DNA from 2 places in the Lysinibacillus sp. FW301-JW8 genome. Region 1 is predicted to be linked to the other one. Evidence: predicted binding sites of a transcription regulator. Region 1 holds the regulator's gene; the other holds the start of a gene.
What was found. Region 1 encodes LexA, which represses DNA repair genes until DNA is damaged. Its sites were predicted from a motif close to CGAACATATGTTCG; they were not measured.
Positions count from the first base shown of each region.

Region 2: the regulator LexA is predicted to act here: its motif matches at 7,256-7,269, upstream of AC3WOM_RS03620 (DUF6731 family protein).

Region 1 covers NZ_JBYTBB010000015.1:53,429-63,400, reverse strand. The annotation lists gene pilM (type IV pilus biogenesis protein PilM) at 1-909, shown strand, start outside; gene AC3WOM_RS08615 (PilN domain-containing protein) at 906-1,496, shown strand; gene AC3WOM_RS08610 (hypothetical protein) at 1,496-2,185, shown strand; gene AC3WOM_RS08605 (prepilin peptidase) at 2,243-2,995, shown strand; gene AC3WOM_RS08600 (gamma-glutamyl-gamma-aminobutyrate hydrolase family protein) at 3,026-3,748, shown strand; gene AC3WOM_RS08595 (DUF4303 domain-containing protein) at 3,864-4,361, opposite strand; gene lexA (transcriptional repressor LexA) at 4,480-5,097, opposite strand; gene yneA (cell division suppressor protein YneA) at 5,262-5,576, shown strand; gene AC3WOM_RS08580 (YneB family resolvase-like protein) at 5,573-6,238, shown strand; gene AC3WOM_RS08575 (GNAT family N-acetyltransferase) at 6,456-6,968, opposite strand; gene AC3WOM_RS08570 (DUF896 domain-containing protein) at 7,158-7,391, shown strand; gene tkt (transketolase) at 7,701-9,695, shown strand; gene AC3WOM_RS08560 (hypothetical protein) at 9,725-9,972, opposite strand, start outside.
Region 2 covers NZ_JBYTBB010000005.1:85,572-95,543, reverse strand. The annotation lists gene AC3WOM_RS03670 (hypothetical protein) at 1-171, shown strand, start outside; gene AC3WOM_RS03665 (DEAD/DEAH box helicase) at 181-1,761, shown strand; gene AC3WOM_RS03660 (hypothetical protein) at 1,814-2,413, shown strand; gene AC3WOM_RS03655 (hypothetical protein) at 2,415-2,711, shown strand; gene AC3WOM_RS03650 (hypothetical protein) at 2,888-3,139, shown strand; gene AC3WOM_RS03645 (AAA family ATPase) at 3,180-5,414, shown strand; gene AC3WOM_RS03640 (hypothetical protein) at 5,748-5,978, shown strand; gene AC3WOM_RS03635 (RusA family crossover junction endodeoxyribonuclease) at 5,968-6,366, shown strand; gene AC3WOM_RS03630 (hypothetical protein) at 6,366-6,590, shown strand; gene AC3WOM_RS03625 (hypothetical protein) at 6,565-7,122, shown strand; gene AC3WOM_RS03620 (DUF6731 family protein) at 7,350-8,315, shown strand; gene AC3WOM_RS03615 (hypothetical protein) at 8,349-8,846, shown strand; gene AC3WOM_RS03610 (hypothetical protein) at 9,084-9,413, shown strand; gene AC3WOM_RS03605 (hypothetical protein) at 9,643-9,972, opposite strand, start outside.

The sequences.
Region 1 (9,972 bases):
GCGGAAGGACCTGATCCTTCACGTTGGCGGCATTATGAGCTGCCATTAGCACATGGCATTCTTGAAAATGGCATTATCCATGATGAGGTCGCTTTATTTGAAGCAATGAATCAAGAAGTGGTGAAATGGGTTGGCAAAAAACAATTGGCTCGAATGTTTGTGCCAGATATGTCTGTTCTTTTGAAAAGCTTTGATATGCCCCATGACTTAAAACAGGAGGAGCTTCGAGGCTATGCCGAAATGGAGATTGGGCACTCAATTCATCTACCATTTCAGGAACCACTTATTGATGTTTATGATGCTGATCCGCTTGATGGTAGGGCACAATTATATGCTGCGCCCTCCGAGGAAGTGAATAAAATTGTGGCGATGCTCCTTGATATTGCGCTGGAGCCAGAGGCAGCGGATATCCGGGCTCTTTGTAATATCCGTTTATTGCATTATTTACAGCTACTGGAGATGGATAAAACCTATTTAATTGCAGAATGGTCTATTAATGAGCTATCTATTAGCATATTTTCACAGGGCAATGTGGAATTTTTACGCTATCAATCAATTGATACAAATATGGAGCAATGGGAAAGCAAGGCACAGGGCGAATATAGCTATGACTTTCAATATAATGGCGAGCTAGAGGATTATCGGATGATTGTTATGGATCAGGTGCTGGAAATTGATCGTATGATGAACTTCTTCCGTTTTTCTTTACATAAGGGTGAAAAAACGGTTGATGAAATCATTATTTTAGGGGACAATCCTTTATTACCTACCATTAGTGAGTTTTTACGTGCCAATTTAGGTGTGCCATTAACGGAGTTAAATGATCAGATGCTTCAAAAGAAATTTCCGCAGTTTACAAGAGCTTTTTCCTCCTTGCTTGGACTAGCATTGAAGGAGGTTAACGGATGATTCCAGAAATTAACCTCTTACCGAAATTAGAGAAGCGGAAAACCTCGCCATTGTTGATTTATATGATTCTAGCTATAATCCTTATTATTTTAGCGTTTATGACCTATCTATTTTTTGATGCTAGGGCAGCGTTAAAGGATTTATCAGTAGAAGAGCGACGCTTAGTGGAAAGGCAGGAGCAGCTACAAAATGATATCGCGACAAAGCAAAGTCAAAATACTGGCTCATTAAAGCAATCTGTTCACTATGTACAAAGTGTTGCTTATCCCGTAACGCCATTAATTGATGAAACAAATGCACTGTTACCAAGCCCAAGTTATTTACGTAGCTATTCATTTGGTACGAACCAAGTAACAATTGAGGCGGATTTTGAAACTATGACAGCTATTTCAAAATACGTTGAGCGTTTATTAGCAAGCCCTTATTTTACAGATACACAAATCGGCTCCATTACTAATTTTGACATTGAGCTAGGGGAGCAGGACAAGGACTTACCTGCAGAGGAAAAGTTTAAGCAGATGCCACGTTACTCAGTTTCCATTACAGCTACTATTGACTTTATGTATCTGGTAGGGGGACGAAGCTAATGACGAAATACCTAAATAGTAAAAAATCAGGCATACTATTGCTTGTCCTGTTGATAGCCTCCTTATTGTTTGCTCTCTATTATTATGTTATTTTGCCAAAAAAGGATGATGTACGAGCGAAGGAAGCTAGTATTCAAAGTCTGCAAACGGAGATTAAAAGCTTAGAGCAATCCCTTACCTCCTTTGATGAGCAGCTAGAGGTTCCTATGCAGGATACTTTAGAGATGCAAAAAAAGGTGCCTAGTGCAAGAGCGGTCGAGCAGGTATTAAGAGATATGGTGGAAATTGAAGAGGTGACAGGTACGCGCATGGAGTCACTAACCTTTAATAATTATGATGAGCCTGTAGCGAATGCCAATGTGGATCAATCGAATACAGTTGCTGAGGCGGAGGCAAAGGTCAATGAGGAAAATCAAGAGAATACGGAAACTCCACCTGTTTCTACGATTGCCCAAGAAAATATTCCACCAGAGCTGAAGCTAGTAACCTTTACCTTTGATATTGGTGCCTTAACATTTGACTCAATGGTTACCTTTTTAAAGGAAGTGGAAAAGCTTGAACGTGTTATGAAAATTGATACGATTAATATGACCATCCCTGGTGAGCAAGAAAAGCTAGATAAAGAGGCGGATAATACTATTAAGGCTACTGTACAGATTACGACGTTCTATTACGAGGGACAAGAATAAAGCTAGGCGCGCATACTTTATATGTATGGGCGCCTCTTAGTTTAGGAGGACATAAAAATGGAAATGGCTTATACCGTGACAGTATTTATTTTTGGGCTTGTTTTTGGCTCTTTTTTTAATGTGGTCGGCTTACGTGTACCAGTAAAGGAGTCCATTGTGCGACCACCATCACATTGCACAAATTGTCAGAGACAGTTAACAGCCCTTGATTTAGTACCTGTGTTGTCCTATGTATGGCTAGGAGGCAAATGCCGTAGCTGCGGACAAAAAATTTCTTGGATTTATCCTTTCATGGAGCTTATGACTGGGGTTTTATTTGCATTTGCCTATTGGAAGCTAGGCTTTACTGTAGAATTTTTTGTAGCCATTTTATTAATTTCATTACTTGTTATTATTGTTGTCTCGGATTTTGCCTATATGCTTATTCCTGATAAAGTACTACTCGTTTTTCTACCGCTGCTCTTTTTAGGACGTGTACTTTCACCGTTATCACCTTGGTGGGATAGTGCACTGGGTGCAGTCGTTGGCTTTGGCATATTATATAGTATTGCTGTGCTGTCAAAGGGAGGTATGGGTGGAGGAGATATTAAATTATTCTTTTTACTTGGGCTTGTATTGGGCACACTACATGCACTCTTAACATTATTTATAGCCGCTGTAATCGGGATGATTGTAGGCATTATAGTGCTAAGGATACGGCAGCAGGGCAGAAAGACGCCGATACCATTTGGTCCATCCATTGCAGCTGCGGCTATAGTTGTCTATTTTTATGGAGATGCCTTAATGAATTGGTATCTTGGGTTGTGGTAAGGAATAACTTACAATCTTGGAGGGGATAAAGTGAAGCCAGTAATTGGCATAACGGTCTTTGTGGAGGATGATTTGTCAGCAAGATTAAATGCTGCCTATAGCAATAGTATTATCGAAGCTGGGGGCATTCCGCTAATTATTCCTCTTGGCATAGAGGAGGATGTTGCACAAATTTTGTCGTTGACAGATGGATTATTGCTATCAGGAGGCTGTGATGTCCATCCATTTCTCTTTGATGCAGAGCCAGCACCTAAATTAGGGAAGGTACACCCTGAAAGAGATTCTGTAGAGCTTGCTTTAATCGAGGCAGCTTTTATTCGAAAGATGCCGATTTTTGGTATTTGTCGTGGTATTCAAATATTAAATGTTGCTCTTGGAGGCAATGTCTATCAGGATATGGAGAGCGAATATCATAGTAAAAAATTATTGAAGCATATGCAGCAGGCGGCTCGGGGCGTTGCTACTCACTATGTTACAGTTACACCTGATACATTATTAAACAGAATCACCAAAAAAGAGAAAATAGCGGTAAATTCCTTTCATCATCAAGCAGTTAATGTATTAGCTGAGAAATTAAAGGTTGCTGCCAAATCCAGTGATGGAATTGTAGAAGCAATTGTACACGAGGACCACCCATTTTGTTTAGCGGTACAGTGGCATCCAGAGGAGCAGGCGATGGCAGGAGATGAAGCATCAAAAAAAATATTTACTGCTTTTATAAAGGCAAGCCTGAAATTCAAAGTAGAGGCATAGTGCTTACAAGGAATCCATATTAAAGTGGATTCTTTTTTTTGTAAACCTCCTAAACAAAAGGAAGATGGCGAAAAATCTCCTTCGACATCTTCTTGCTTTAAAACAATGGGGGTATTTAATGTCCCCAATTACGCACAAACGCAGGAAGTAGGGGATGAGTAGGATTACAACGCTTTGCTGACGATAGCTCCAGCATTTCCTCTTCATTATCATCAGTCACCGAAATAAAAACAAAGATGCTTTCGTCAATAATGCCCTCCTGCTTCAATTCATACATCGTATCACTCATTGCTTGATGAAGCATTTCTTTATGTTCAACAAATTTTTCGTCTTTGATATGCAATATAATATCTAATAATTCACGACTTACCTTTTCGAGCATATTCGTTTCATCGTAATGTAAATATTCATCCTTTAAAAAGCGATAATCTTCGGGATCGTCCTCATAGTTCTGACCAATTTCAATAAGTGATTTTTCAGTTCCCATTGTTAAATAAAGGCTGCCGCAATCACCACCTGTCACTAGAACAGCCGCATAAATTTGTTCATCGTTTAAGGAGCTATACATTGTCGTATAAGCCTCTTGCACAGCCTGCTTGATTTTTTGTTTCAAATAGACGCACTCCCTATGTAAATTGTATTTTGTTCTATGTCTAAAATTAAGAAAAAGAGGTATATGCTCATCGGGGAACATATCATCCTCTTAAAATCATCCATTAATTTTATATTTTTTATTGTACACGACGATAAAGGCCTACAACTTGCCCTAAAATAGAAACTTGATCGACAATAATTGGCTCCATTGTGGAGTTTTCAGGCTGTAAACGGAAATGATTTTTTTCCTTAAAGAAACGCTTAACCGTTGCTTCATCCTCTTCTGTCATAGCCACGACAATATCCCCGTTATCTGCTGTTGATTTTTGCTTTACAATAACTAAATCCCCATCTAAAATACCAGCTTCAATCATGGATTCACCCATAATTTCTAGCATAAATAATTGATCCTCGCTTGTCCCATATGTATCTGGCAGCGGGAAATACTCTTCGATATTTTCAATAGCTGTAATTGGAGAACCTGCTGTAACCTTCCCTACAAGTGGAACGTGAATAACATTTTGCTTTTGGATAGAGTCTTCTGGCTCTAAAATTTCAATCGCACGTGGCTTCGTTGGGTCACGGCGGATAAAGCCCTTTTGCTCTAAACGAGCTAAATGTCCATGAACCGTTGAGCTTGAAGCAAGTCCAACTGCTTCACCAATTTCACGTACTGATGGCGGATACCCCTTTGCGCGTACTTCTTCTTTGATAAAGGCTAAAATGTCTTCTTGTCTTTTCGAAACTTTTTTCATGATTGCTCACCTCTTTTTTCTTTTATTTCTACTTATTAGATAGTATATCAGAATGCGAACACTTATGCAAACATAGGTTCGAAAAGTGTTTGACAAAAACATTCGTTCGCACTATTATAAGAACATACATTCCGAACAAACATTCTTGAAATGAGGTCATAACGATGAATTGGTTAAAGAAAAATCCGCATATCTCCATTTTATTAGGGGCTTGCCTACTATTTGCAGGATACCTTTACATAACAGATCCTGGTGAGGTGACTTACAAGGAAATACAAGTGGAACATGGTGATAACCTATGGTCGTTAGCAGAGCAATACCGTGGTAAAATGAGTAAGGAAGACTGGATTAACCTTGTAAAGGCAGAAAATGAATTACCAAATGTTCAAATTGTTGCTGGTAAATCATTAGTCATTCCAGTGGTGGGAAACCAAGCCAATCCCATAAACTCTATTGAAATAGCGAGAAATGAACCATGATAAATAAACAACAATCAGCCGTCATCTATTGCCGCGTGAGTACAGAAAAAGAGACACAAAGTTCCTCGCTGGAGCGCCAGCAGGAAGAATTAACGCATTATGCCAAGGTGCAGGGCTACAATATAAAGGGCATTTATTTAGATCAGCATAGTGGTTATGATGTGGAGCGAGATGGCTTACTTGAAATGCTTGATTTTATTAAAGAAGAGGAAATTAATGCGCTATTTGTCCAGGATGAAACACGCTTAGGACGTGGTAATGCCAGAATGGCGGTGCTGCATTTATTACAAAAAACAGAAACAGATGTTTTCTCCATGCGAGATGCAGGACCTGTACAATTAAATGAAATGGATACGATGCTGCTAGAAATATTAGCGATAGTAGAGGAATACCAGCGTAGAATCCATAATGCTAAAATACGGCGTGGTATGCGTCGAGCTGTTGAAAAGGGCTATAGACCTGAAAATAATCTATCGAATCGTGGAAATCCAAATGGACAGGAGCGTAAGGAAGTGCCGATTGAGGAAATCATTAAGCTTCGAAACAAGGGTTTTACGTTTGAGGAGATTGCCATGACACTTCGAGGCTTAGGCTTTGATGTTAGTAAGGCAACAGTACATCGAAGATATCGGGAGCATCAGAAGAAGTTGATAGGTGAATAAAGTAAGATCAGTGGGATTTTTGTCATCCCACTGATGAAATAGGAGAGTAAGATTAATACAAGCTTTCAATCACTATATTTTCGAGCAGTTTAAATTGATGTTATTGACTTATTCTGTCGTAAAACATAATGGGTTAAAATGTCTCTAACTCTACTATATTTATTTGCAAATTGTTAGAAGTGTACTTTCCCTTTGCTTGATTGAAACCAGCATATTGCTATACCCACTCCTCACCTAAAACAGCATAATAGTATTCATCCCACCATTCCTCACCATTTGGGATACATTTTTTAAAATATCCTTCACGTCTCATGCCGATTTTCTCCATAACCCGATAGGAGGCAATATTTTCTGGCTGACACGTTGCAATGATCCGATGCAGGTTCATTTCCTTGAATCCATAGTGCAGTACAGCTTTTGCTGCCTCAGAAGCATAGCCTTTGTTGTAGTAATTCGGATGAAAAACCCAACCAATTTCAAATGTATGGTCGCCAAAATATTGATGAAAAGCAATATGACCAATTATCAAATTTCCTTCTATTAAAACAACTGGAAAGTATTTTGCCTGTTCGCAACTATTGTCTGATACAAAATTCTTAGCCATATCCTCGTTAAAAACACCCTCTGGTATATACTTCATGACCTGACTATTTGACGTATATTCATAGACTGCCTGCCAATCGTCCTCCTTAAATTTTCGTATGCATAATCTATTTGTTTCTATCTTCAACGTCTTTTCCTCCATGTATGTAATTTTAAAGGCTCTACTATAGTTATACACATCTAACTCCTGAAAGTCATGTTATTAGTGGTATTTTTTACTAAAGTAAAAGGGTTGGTATAACTGCATTTTAAGGGAATACATGCTATACTTTGCATACCAAATACATTAAGATATGTACTGGAAAGGTGTGTAATTATGTTATCAAAGGAAAAAATTAAGCGAATCAATGAACTTTCTGCCAAAGCAAAGAATGGGACATTAACGGAGGCGGAAGCGAAGGAGCAGACAGCACTTCGTAAAGAGTATTTAGATACATTTAGAGCAACTATGCGAGATACCATTGAACATGTAAAAGTGGTAGATGTTGAAGGCAATGATGTAACACCAGAGAAGGTTAAACAAGCGAAAAAAAATAAATTTCTAAATTAATGTGACACATTTAGAATAATTACGCCTCAGTGTAATTTCGTCCAGATTTTGAATTGTGTTAGCACAATTCACTCCTTTCAAAATTCGTGACATTCGCTAGAGGCATTATCTTTATTCAGTTGACCTTATATGGTTTATGGCTGTGAAAATATTATAGTTTTTACTTTATAATGAGGCGGAATTTCTACTGAATAATGATAAAGTATGTTACAAAAGGTAAATAGTATAACAAAAGCATTGTTTTCTGTGACAATGTTGACTAAACTGTAAAAGAACAATATATAGGACGAGAAAGGATGTCACAACAAAATGACTCAACATGCGGATCAACTAGCGATTAATGCTATCCGAACATTGTCAATCGATGCAATTGAAAAAGCAAATTCAGGTCACCCAGGTTTACCGATGGGGGCAGCGCCAATGGCTTATACGCTTTGGACAAAACAACTTCACCATAATCCAGCTAATCCAAAATGGTTTAACCGTGATCGTTTTGTACTTTCTGCGGGTCATGGCTCGATGCTTCTGTACAGTCTACTTCATCTAGGTGGCTACGGCTTACCAATGGAGGAAATTCAAAACTTCCGTCAATGGGATTCATTAACTCCAGGACATCCTGAATATGGTCATACAGTTGGAGTAGAGGCAACAACAGGTCCTCTAGGTCAAGGTATTGCTATGACAGTAGGTATGGCAATGGCTGAGCGCCATTTAGCAGCTACTTACAATAAATCAGGTCATGACATTGTTGATCACTATACATTTGCACTTTGTGGCGATGGTGACTTAATGGAAGGTGTAGCGGCAGAAGCTATTTCTTTAGCGGGTCACTTAAAACTTGAAAAATTAATCGTACTTTACGATTCAAATGATATTTCTCTTGATGGTGATTTGGAAAAATCATTCTCAGAAAATGTTCAAAAGCGTTTCGAATCATATGGCTGGAACTATTTAAAAGTAGCAGATGGCACAGATGTTGAAGCCATTAACACAGCTATCGAGGAAGCTAAAAAATCAACTGGCAAACCAACATTGATTGAAGTAAAAACGGTGATTGGTTTCGGTTCCCCAAATAAATCTGGTAAAGCAGATTCACACGGTGCACCACTTGGTACAGATGAAGTCGTATTAACGAAAGCAGCCTATGAATGGGCACATGAGCAATTCCAAATCCCTGCTGAAGTATACGATACATTTAATGCTGCTGCTGAAGTTCAAGGAGCACAGTCTGAAGAAGCTTGGAATGCTAAATTTGCAGCCTATAAACAAGAATTCCCAGAGCTAGCTGCTCAATTTGAAAAAGCTATGAATGGGGAGTTACCGGAGGACTTTGCTTCTGAATTGCCAGTATATGAAGCAGGTAAATCTGTTGCAACACGCTCTTCTTCGGGTGATGCGATTAATGCCATTGCGAAGAAAACACCTTCATTCTTTGGTGGTTCTGCTGACCTTGCAGGCTCTAATAAAACAACGATGAAGGGTGCAGGCGATTTCTCTGCAGAAAATTATGCTGGTCGTAACATCTGGTTTGGTGTTCGTGAATTTGCAATGGGTGCTGCTATGAACGGTATGGCTCTTCATGGTGGATTAAATGTATTTGGTGGTACGTTCTTCGTATTCTCTGATTATGTTCGTCCAGCCGTTCGTCTTTCTGCATTAATGGGTCTACCTGTAACGTATGTATTTACTCATGACTCTATTGCAGTAGGGGAAGATGGTCCAACACATGAGCCAATCGAACATCTTGCATCATTACGTGCAATGCCAAACCTATCTGTTATTCGTCCAGCAGATGCAAATGAATCAGCAGTTGCTTGGGAGCTTGCGGTAGCATCAGAAAAAACACCAACTGTTTTAGTACTATCTCGTCAAAACTTGCCTGTACTTAATGCATCTATTGATACGGTACGTGAAGGTGTTGCGAAGGGTGCTTATACAGTATCGCCAGCTTCAAAAGAAGTGGCAGATGCGATTTTAATTGCAACTGGCTCTGAGGTTTCACTTGCTGTGGAGGCACAAAAAGCATTAAAAGCAGAAGGTATAGATGCAGCAGTTGTATCAATGCCATCTATGGATCGCTTTGAAAAACAAGACGCAGCTTACAAAGAATCGGTTCTTCCAAAAGCTGTGACAAAACGTCTTGCAATTGAAATGGGTGCGTCATTCGGCTGGCATAAATATACTGGCTTTGAAGGTGACGTTCTTGCTATCGACAAGTTCGGCGCATCAGCACCAGGTGAATTAGTAATGGAGAAATATGGATTTACAGTAGAAAATGTTGTTGAGAAGGTAAAAGCTCTCTAATATATTGAGGTACCGCAATACTCAGAAGGTTAAAAGACCTCTGAGTGTTGTGGTATTTTTTCATGTTTGGAAGATTTTATGAGGGAAATCCAAATAGCTGCGCCATGAATACATAGAGTTGCAATAAATATGAAGAAGCTCTTTGCACTTCCTCCAATATTGAGCTCATCGGCTATAATACCACTAAACCAAAGCAGTTGACCTGAAATAAGGATGGAGAGTCCTGCAAACAGTAGACAAAACCAAGTAGGTACATTTTTAAAAAAGACAATCATCA
Region 2 (9,972 bases), on a different contig from region 1:
ACAAATTACCAACAGCCTGTGCCACAGCAACAATATCAACAACCTAATCAACAACCAAATTATCAGCAACAGCCAGCACAACAACAACCAACATATCAGCAACATCAGCCACCATTCCCAACATCGAATCCACCACAGGGTGGGGGCGGATTCACACCAGGACAGTTTTAGGAGGTAATTATGAAACTAAGAGACTACCAACAAGAAGCCCGTGAGTCCATTCAAAACGAGTGGGAGAACGGTGTGAAAAAAACGTTATTGGTGTTACCTACTGGGTGTGGCAAAACAATCGTATTTTCGAAAGTTATTGAAGATCGAGTAAAAAAGAGCGAGCGTGTTCTCGTCCTTGCCCATAGGGGTGAATTACTTGAACAAGCTGCAGATAAATTAGAAAAATCAACAGGGTTGAAAACGGCTACTGAAAAGGCTGAACAAACTTCAATAGGTAGCTGGTTTAGGGTAGTTGTTGGAAGTGTTCAAACCATGATGCGACAAAGCCGATTAGAACGCTTTCCAATAGACTTTTTTGACACAATCATTATTGATGAAGCACACCATTGTATTTCAGATAGTTACCAACGTGTGTTGCAATATTTTGAACAGGCTTATGTATTAGGTGTAACGGCTACTCCTGACCGAGGCGATATGAAAAACCTTGGTTCATATTTTGAAAGTCTAGCTTATGAATACACGTTGCCAAAGGCGATAAAAAGTGGCTATCTTAGCCCTATTAAAGCTTTAACAATTCCGTTGAAATTAGATTTATCTTCTGTTAGTCAACAATCAGGGGACTTCAAACTTGGTGACTTGGGAAATGCGTTAGATCCTTACTTGGAATCCATAGCAGATGAAATGGTAAAAGTCGCAAGTAATAGAAAGATTGTCGTTTTTCTTCCACTTGTTGCTACCAGTCAGAAGTTTACAGAGATCTTGAATCAAAAAGGATTCCGAGCTGCAGAGGTTAATGGAGAGTCTAAAGACCGCGCGGAGATTTTGGAAGATTTTGAAAATGATAAATATAACGTGCTTTGTAATTCTATGTTACTCACTGAAGGTTGGGATTGTCCGTCGGTGGATTGTGTAGTAGTGCTAAGACCAACAAAGGTACGAAGTTTATACAGTCAGATGGTTGGGCGTGGTACCCGACTTCATCCAGGTAAAACTGAATTATTGTTACTAGACTTTTTATGGCATACAGAACGACATGAACTTTGTCATCCGGCCCATCTTATTGCTGCAAATGATGAAATTGCAAAAGCGATGACAAAGCAAATTGAAGAGGCTGGCATTCCATTAGATTTAGAAGTTGTGGAAAAACAAGCTACAGATGATGTCGTTGCGCAACGTGAAGAAGCATTGGCAAAACAATTAGCTGAAATGAAAAAACGTAAACGCTCACTTGTAGATCCACTGCAATTTGAAATGAGTATTCAAGCAGAAGATTTAGCCAGTTACGTGCCTGCCTTTGGTTGGGAGTCTGGTCCAGCTAGTGAACAACAAATTAAGAAACTTGAAAAGCTTGGCATCTTCCCTGACCAAATCGATAATGCAGGCAAAGCTAGCAAACTACTTGAACGATTGGACAAGCGCCGAGAGGAAGGGTTAACAACACCTAAGCAAATTCGATTCTTAGAAGGGCGTGGCTTTGAACACGTTGGTACATGGCCGTTTGAAAATGCTAAAAAGCTAATTGATCGTATAGCTGCTAATGGATGGAGAATTCCTGAAGGTATTGTACCAAGCGAATATCGTGGGGAATAGTTATGGATCATCCTAAGCATTAAAAATAAAAAAACTAAGGAGCTAAGTAATTATGAAAATCGAAATTAATGTTCAAAACGCACATTTAAAAGCAGAGGAAATTCAAGAAAACCATGTAACGAGCATTATTGAAGGTTTCTTTGGAGTGCTAGGAGTTGTAAAACAAGTTGAAAATAACAGTAGTCATTGCAAGAAGATTAATCCTTTAAAAAATTTAGGTGAAGCTCCAACTGGTTATGTTCCATTTCAAAATGTTAAAACTTCTGCGATTGCAGTTTCGACTAAAGCTAATAAAGAGGAAGAAAAGTCTCAACAAATATCAAAGGTGCTTCCAAAGATAAATGCTGAACGTTCTCTTTCTGCTCCAATTAGGGAAGTGGCAAAAATTAGTCTTGCTTCTGACAGTGAAGCACCTATCTTTGGTACCAAAGAGTTTGAAGATGGTCAAATCAAGTACCAGTGTAAGTATTGGTGTGATTGTGGACACACAGGCAAACGTTGGGTGAATGATAACGCTCAACATGTACATTGTCATGAATGTAATTCAAAACTTATTGTAGAGCCTGCAACACCTGATTTCCGAGAAGATGGCCTGCCTGTACAAGATAACTTTAATAATTTTTTCATCGCTCGAGAAGTAGAGGGTGTATAAAATGAGAAAAGTAATTTTTGACGTAACACCAGAAACTGTTCAAAAGGTAGCTGAACAGATTACAGAAAATAATCCTGATAGCGTGGCAGTTCTAGCACCAATGTCTGGTAATTGCTCTGTACATGCACCAAGTAAATCGGGTAAACACAAAGGTTATCATCGTATCAAATTAGAAGTTTGGATTCCAGAGGATGCGATAAAAGGTGAAAATGCATTACATGATTTTGGGTTAGTTACTTTACTACGTTTACCTAAATCGAGAGTGCAACCGCATTTAATTCGTGGTGATGATGAATAACGTACCCCACAAAGTCCTTCTGCCTGCTTGGATATTTGAGCAGGCGAAGGATAACGATGAACTCAGACGCTTGGTGCTGGATTACATGCGAAGATACCCAAACTATCAAGTTATCAATGTGAGTGGTAGTTTCGCAGTCTGTGAGAGGGAACAACGTCTTTTATAGGAGGATAACCATGGATTCATATAAAACAGAGTTTGCTTATAAAGTGCTACCAGCTGCTAAATTAGCTCATGATAGTGAAGGTGAAGATACAGGGGCTTTTATAAAAATAGCTTTAAATGTAACGAAAGAATTTGCAACAACAAAATACGATGAGGCTCATGTTAAATTAATACCATTTGTAGCTGAACAAGCAATGATAGAAGAATGTCATATACAACCTATTCCGATGGAGGAATATGAGGCAGAACATAGTGATGAATAACTAAAAATGCAGAAAGATTAAAGTCGGTAAATGAAAGTAGGTGATCCCCTTGGAAAATAAAATGGATTTAATCCCTTTACTGAAATTCGTTGATCCCTCCAGTCTAGACTATCAGGAATGGCTAAATGTCGGTATGGCCCTTAAACATGAGGGCTATACCGCAAGTGATTGGGATACTTGGAGCACTCAAGATGGTGGACGTTATCGACCAGGAGAATGCTTCAAAAAGTGGACTTCTTTCGAAGGTAGTGGGATAACAGGGGCAACAATCACACAGATGGCCAAGGAGAGAGGATGGCTGCCTAAATCTAGTGAAGAATCGCATGAGCTTGACTGGAATGATGAAATCAGTGTAGACGATTATAAAATTATCGATAAAAACTGGATTGAAGGACGAGAAATTCATGAGCCTACTATATGGAATCCAGTACGTGAGATTACTCGTTATTTAGAAGCATTGTTTCAGTCTACTGAGAATGTTGGCTATGTAACAGATACGTACCAAATAAATGATGAAAAATCAGGAGAAATCATTTATAAGCCAACAAGTGGTGCGTATGATCGTACAGCTGGGCAGTTAATTGAAGCATTGAATAAATGTGATGGAGATATAGGGTCTGTTCTTGGAGACTACAAAGAAGAAGCTGGCGCATGGATTCGCTTTAATCCACTTGATGGGAAAGGTGTAAAAAATGATAACGTATCGGATTATCGATATGCACTAGTCGAATCTGACAACATGGAAATTGAAAAGCAGAATGCTATTATGCGTGAGCTCGAGTTACCAATTGCAATTATGGTGCACAGTGGAAAACGTAGTATCCATTCAATTGTACGTATCGATGCTCCAAACTATGAGGAATATCGTAAGCGTGTTGATTACTTATATAACGTCTGTAAAAAGAATGGACTAAATATCGATAACCAGAATCGCAATCCATCACGGTTAAGTAGACTGCCAGGAATTGTCCGTAACGGCAAAAAGCAATTTATCATCGATACCAATATTGGTAAGACCGACTGGAATGAATGGCATGAATGGATTGAAGATTTGAATGATGATCTTCCTGATATGGAGAGTCTCGATGACTTTTTCGACAATCTACCAGAACTAGCGCCTTCTTTAATAGAAGGAGTCCTCAGACAAGGGCACAAAATGCTAATGGCAGGTCCCTCGAAGGCTGGGAAGTCCTTTGCATTGATTGAACTAGCCATCGGCATTGCTGAAGGGGCTAAATGGTTAGGTTGGCAATGTACCAAGGGGCATGTCTTATATGTCAACTTAGAGCTTGATAGAGCCAGTGCCTTACATCGATTTAAAGATGTATATAAATCATTAGGGCTACAGCCAAACAATATTAAAAATATCGACATTTGGAATCTACGTGGTAAGTCGGTACCGATGGACAAGTTAGCTCCTAAGTTAATCCGTAGAGCTCAAAAGAAGGGCTATATTGCTGTCATCATTGACCCGATTTACAAGGTATTAACAGGGGATGAAAACAGCGCGGACCAGATGGCTCACTTTACGAATCAATTCGATAAAATCGCTACAGAGTTAGGTTCAAGTGTTATTTATTGTCACCATCATTCTAAGGGTGGCCAAGGAAATAAGAAGTCCATGGACAGGGCTTCAGGTTCTGGCGTATTTGCTCGGGATCCGGACGCGTTAATTGATTTAGTGGAACTAGATTTAAGCGAAGATTTAATCAAACAACAGGAAGCCAAGGTAACAGCTGATATATATGCAAATGCAATAAAACAAACAAGCTTTGATTATTACGATCAGTACGTCAGCTTAGATGATGAGCAAAGCTTATCTCAAATGTACAATCATGCTAAACGTGCATTAAGCCCTGAAGTGGCAGCACAAGCTGAGACAGAAATAGCTAATGCAATGAAGATTATCTCAATGCGTTCAGCTTGGCGTGTTGAAGGTACGTTGCGTGAGTATCCAAAGTTTGAAGCCGTTAATATGTGGTTCCAGTATCCAGTACACAGAGTCGATGAGACAGGGATATTGAAGGATATAAAGCTTGATGATGGTAGTCGGCCAAGTTGGAAGAACAATTTTGACAAGAGGAAAAGTCCTGAAGAAGCCAAAAGAGAACGTAAAGAAGCTCTTGAATCTGCATTTGAAGCATGTGGAATTGATGAAAAAATTACTGTAAGTGCAATGGCTGAATATATGGGTATATCCGAAAAAACCGTTAGAAATAGGATAAAAGAGCATGGCGGTTTTTGGGTAACAAACGGAGATGTCGGAAGAAAGTAAAAGGGAAAATCTCGAACAATTTCACTTTCCTTGTGAAGGAAAAACTCGAAGGGAAACAGTTTCTCTTTTAAGGAAATTCTCGACTTTTTCCCTTCCTTAATTAAGGAAAATCTCGAATACTTTCCTTACTTTCTCTATGAGGGAAAAACTCGAAAAATACCGAGAATTTCCGAGGGAAGGGAAAGTGCTATATATATAAATATATAAAAATGGGTTTCCCTCCCGTAGGTCGTAGAGAAAAAAAGTGGTGGGCTTAAGCACAGCCCGCCACACCATTTTTCTCATTTTACGACAATGCAAAATTTCAAAAATAAAAGAGGGGGATGGAATTAAATGCCATACAAAAAGAGAAGTAAAAATTTAGAGGTAGCTAGAAAACTACCACCTTCATTTCACACGTTACCAGGTGAGAAGTTTGAGATGAAAAAAAGTGAAGTTATCAACTGGCTGATTGAGCAACCAGAGATTTTGAATTATCTGTGGAACAATATTAAAAATTCAGATGATGTTGAGTACAATGCTGCAACAGGGGTGTGGACAGGGGTTGAGTACAATGGTGACTGAATTTTTCATGTCCATGGTGCCGCCAACTACAACGCATCAACAAAAGCAAGTAACGATTCAAAATGGTAAGCCAGTATTTTATGAGCCGGCAGAGTTAAAGGCAGCGCGTGCTAAGTTAATGGCTTATTTGGGGCAACATGTGCCGAAGAGGAAATTCAAAGGACCATTAAGATTAACAGCAAAATGGTGTTTCCCGTTGGTAAGGGGCAAAATAGACGGGCAATATAAAGATACTAAACCGGATAATGGAAACTCGAATAAATTACTTGAAGATTGCATGGAGGATTTGGGGTACTTTGAGAAAGGGGATGCACAGATTGCTAGTTTGATAGTTGAACACTTTTGGGCATCTATCCCTGGCATTTATATTCGAATCGAGGAGATTTGATGAACTATAAATCTTTTTATGCGGAAGTAGCAGAGTGGATCATGCAAGTGAATCAGGTAGCTGTGCAGCATGACATGGATAGTACCGAATTTTGGAATTGGGTTTCAAGGTCCATGGGGGAAATAGCGAACAAGTACAATAACAATAAATTAGTACAAAAACAAATGGTGATGCTTTTTTCATGGCTAGAAGATGTGTATGCTGAAACGAAAAAAAGAAAGTGAAGTGATGCATGTGAAGCAAAAATTAATCGAAGAAGTAACACAAATAGCAACCTTAAAAGCTATTGAAGTGTTTAACGCCCAGAAGGAAGACGAGCTTCAAAAGGAAAAAGATAAACGTCTGCACAATACAAAGTTGCTGCTGAGACATTATCAGGAGTTCAAGTTGTATACAGATAAAACCAGAGGACAAGAAGCAGCCTCTAAATTAACGACAGAAGATAAAAACGTTATGGCTACAATTACATTTGGAGATGGGGAAGAGATTATCAATTCCATTAAAGTAACGACTAAACGTACAGTAGCCATGGTTCAGTATATAGACAAAGCACTTGAAACGCTTGAATTCATGTATAGGCAAGAAAAGAATGAACGGGACTTTAATGTCTTGAAAAAGCGATACATGGAGGGCTGGACTATCCAAAAGCTGGCTGAGTTCTACTACATGCACGAGCGTAGTGTGTATAAGGTTCTTGATAGTGTAGCAGAAAGATTATCTGTGTTGCTGTTTGGTATTTACGGGGTTGACAAGTAGAGCAAAAATTAAGCAACACGGGGGCAATATAGCCGTGTTAATATGTTAGTATCGACAATTTATGAAAAGCACTGATCTCCCCTTGATCGGTGCTTTTTTTCAGTTTACTTAAAAATAAAGTTGTGTTAAAATAAGAACGTAAGTTCGTATGTTGCATTTCCTTTATTTTCACTTGGATTATCTAGTATAATTTTGTATAAAATTGTCGATAATTTAGGGGGATTTACATGGTAAAAAAGTATGTTAGATTTAATTATTTTTCAATTAACCTAGTGCCAGAAACTATGCCAGCAGGTATGGCTAATAGAAATATAGGCTCAGCTTGGGACATGACAGATTTATTGGATTATTTGTCAATCAAGCGAAATCAGATGAATGGTGTCATAGATGTTGGCGAATATAAAGCTGAATTTGAAAGAGAGACCTTACTTTTCGATTCAAAAGCAAAAGTTTACTCTTTTCAATTAAGTAAATTACGTACAGTCAATATACCTGCAGTAAAAAAATTCGGATTACCAAAAGAGGATTTAAAGCTGAAAGACGATGAATATATAGGTGAATTTGTTACTATAGTATTTGATCCAACTTTTTGTACAGTAGCAGTCCAATCAAATAAATATAGTTTGAACTTAAAACAAATTGAAAAGTATCTAACGGAATTAAGAAAGATGTATAACAATTCTCAAAATAATACTGATAGAACGCCTTTACGAATCGAATTGCAACCAATTTTAGATATTAAAAGAGCTAATACAATTAAAAACGCTGCAATCTTTAGAAAAATAACAGTTAAAGGTACAGATGCCATGGCTGATGCACTTGCTCAACAGGGTATTATAACTGAAATATCCGAGGTTATTGGACGAGCTCAAGGTATAAATTTTGAGGTAACTATTTCGTTAGGTCATGCTCCTAAAAGTGAAAGCCTTGACCATGAAACTGTACAAGAAATAATTAATGGTTTCCATAAAATGGATGAAAAATCTAGACCAAAAGTTGAGATTACCGCACGGGAAGACGAAGAAGCAGCTTTGGAGTTAGTAAATTTAGCAGCACCAACTTTGTCAAATACAATTTCATTAGATGTTGAAGAAAGAAAAGGAATTGGACACGAGTATATCCATCAAGCTTTTATGGAGAAATATACAGTACCAAGAGGCAGAATTGCAGCAATAAATCGACCACTTGATTAATAAAATTAAGTAATTAAACTGGAGGTGTTAATTTTGATAGGCAGATTTTTTGAGAACATGAGCAAATGGTTTTGGGCTTTTTGGGAAAGAAAAACTTTTTGGACTAATCTTATGGTTTCTGTATTGCCTATCACTCTGTATTACTTTGGTTTTATGTCAAATATACGTGAAAATACAGGTAGTGTTGTAACATATGCTGTAGGTATTTTAACAGTTGATGGAGTTTTTTTAACTTTATTAGTTACGTTAAAAGCTAGTCCAGTTATGGAAAGATTGAAAAAGTACTTTTCTAATCTACATGATTATTTGTATGAAGAATTAAAGAAGCAGATTGCGTATTGTGTCTATTTTATGGTAATCAATTTAGCTATAGCTATAGTAGGACCAGTAGATAATATAATTATAAATGGTGTAGGGATTGTATTATGGTCGTATTTTATGGTTCACATCACTTTAGGATTTATATTTAATTTAAAGGTTGTTATGAATTTAGCTACTAAAGAAGTTGATACTAAGCAACGTATGAAGTAAAAAGGATAAAGACAAGACTACTTTGCTTGGAGATCCTTTGACTGCCACATCTAACCAAGTGTGGCTTTTTATTATGAGTAAATTTAGGAAGTATATATTTGATTATGCTGTAATATATAGTGTAATTTTGTATAAAATTGTCGATAATTTTCTTTTGTAAGAGTAAGTTTTTCCCTGTATAATTTTCCCTGTAAGTAATTGTTAAATTAAAAATTAATGATGAAGAGAGGGAGACTCATGACTTGTACAAAAGGTGAACAAGGACGCAACATGGGACAAACAAACAAAGAATTAAGAAAAGAAATACAAGAAGACATCATAGAAAAAATCAATAATATAAATGATATTAGAAGAACTGCAGATAGTATTTATACATCAGCTAATTTTCATTTAGATTCTAAACAATTACCTAATACGAAAAACTTCAAAGTGGAGATACAGTATAGAACAGGAAAGAAACAAACGGTCTCTGTAATCGAGGTAAAAGATACGGCTACTAGTACTGCAGAAGTTCATCAGGCATTGACTAACAGTTTGAATGATGGGTATAAGTGGATTGTTAGTTAAAGGACAAAATAGTTAATTTAAGGCATCTCATTATGAGGTGCTTTTTATTATGCAATTATCTTTGATTGCGGAGGAACTAAGATGAGGAGAATCAAGTATTGAAAAGGTAGATTACTATTGGGAAATTAAGAACTACACACAAAAAAAGAGGCTTTTCTCAAAAGTAATTTAAAATGACTTTTGAAGACAGCCTCAGTAACTATAGGACATTCTTTATTAAAAATAGAATTTATTTTTCATTTTGAGCAGGGGGGGTAGAATTGGTTATATAATCTAACCCTACTGCTCTAAATTCGAACTTAACTACATCACCTTGAGCATCAATGTTGTAAGAATATTTACCACCAGCTAAAGGTTTAGTAATTTCTTTCTCACTATTCGGTTTTATTGTTTCTGTAACTATTGTAGGACCATTTTTTGCATCATCAAGCTGGAAAATAATAGATATATTTCCTTTGTTTTTAATATTCATTCTCACATTCCGTTTATTATCTACTTCAAAAGAACCTTTGTATACTCCACCCAAGGTTGTAGCTGTTACGTCTTCTAGTACATCAAT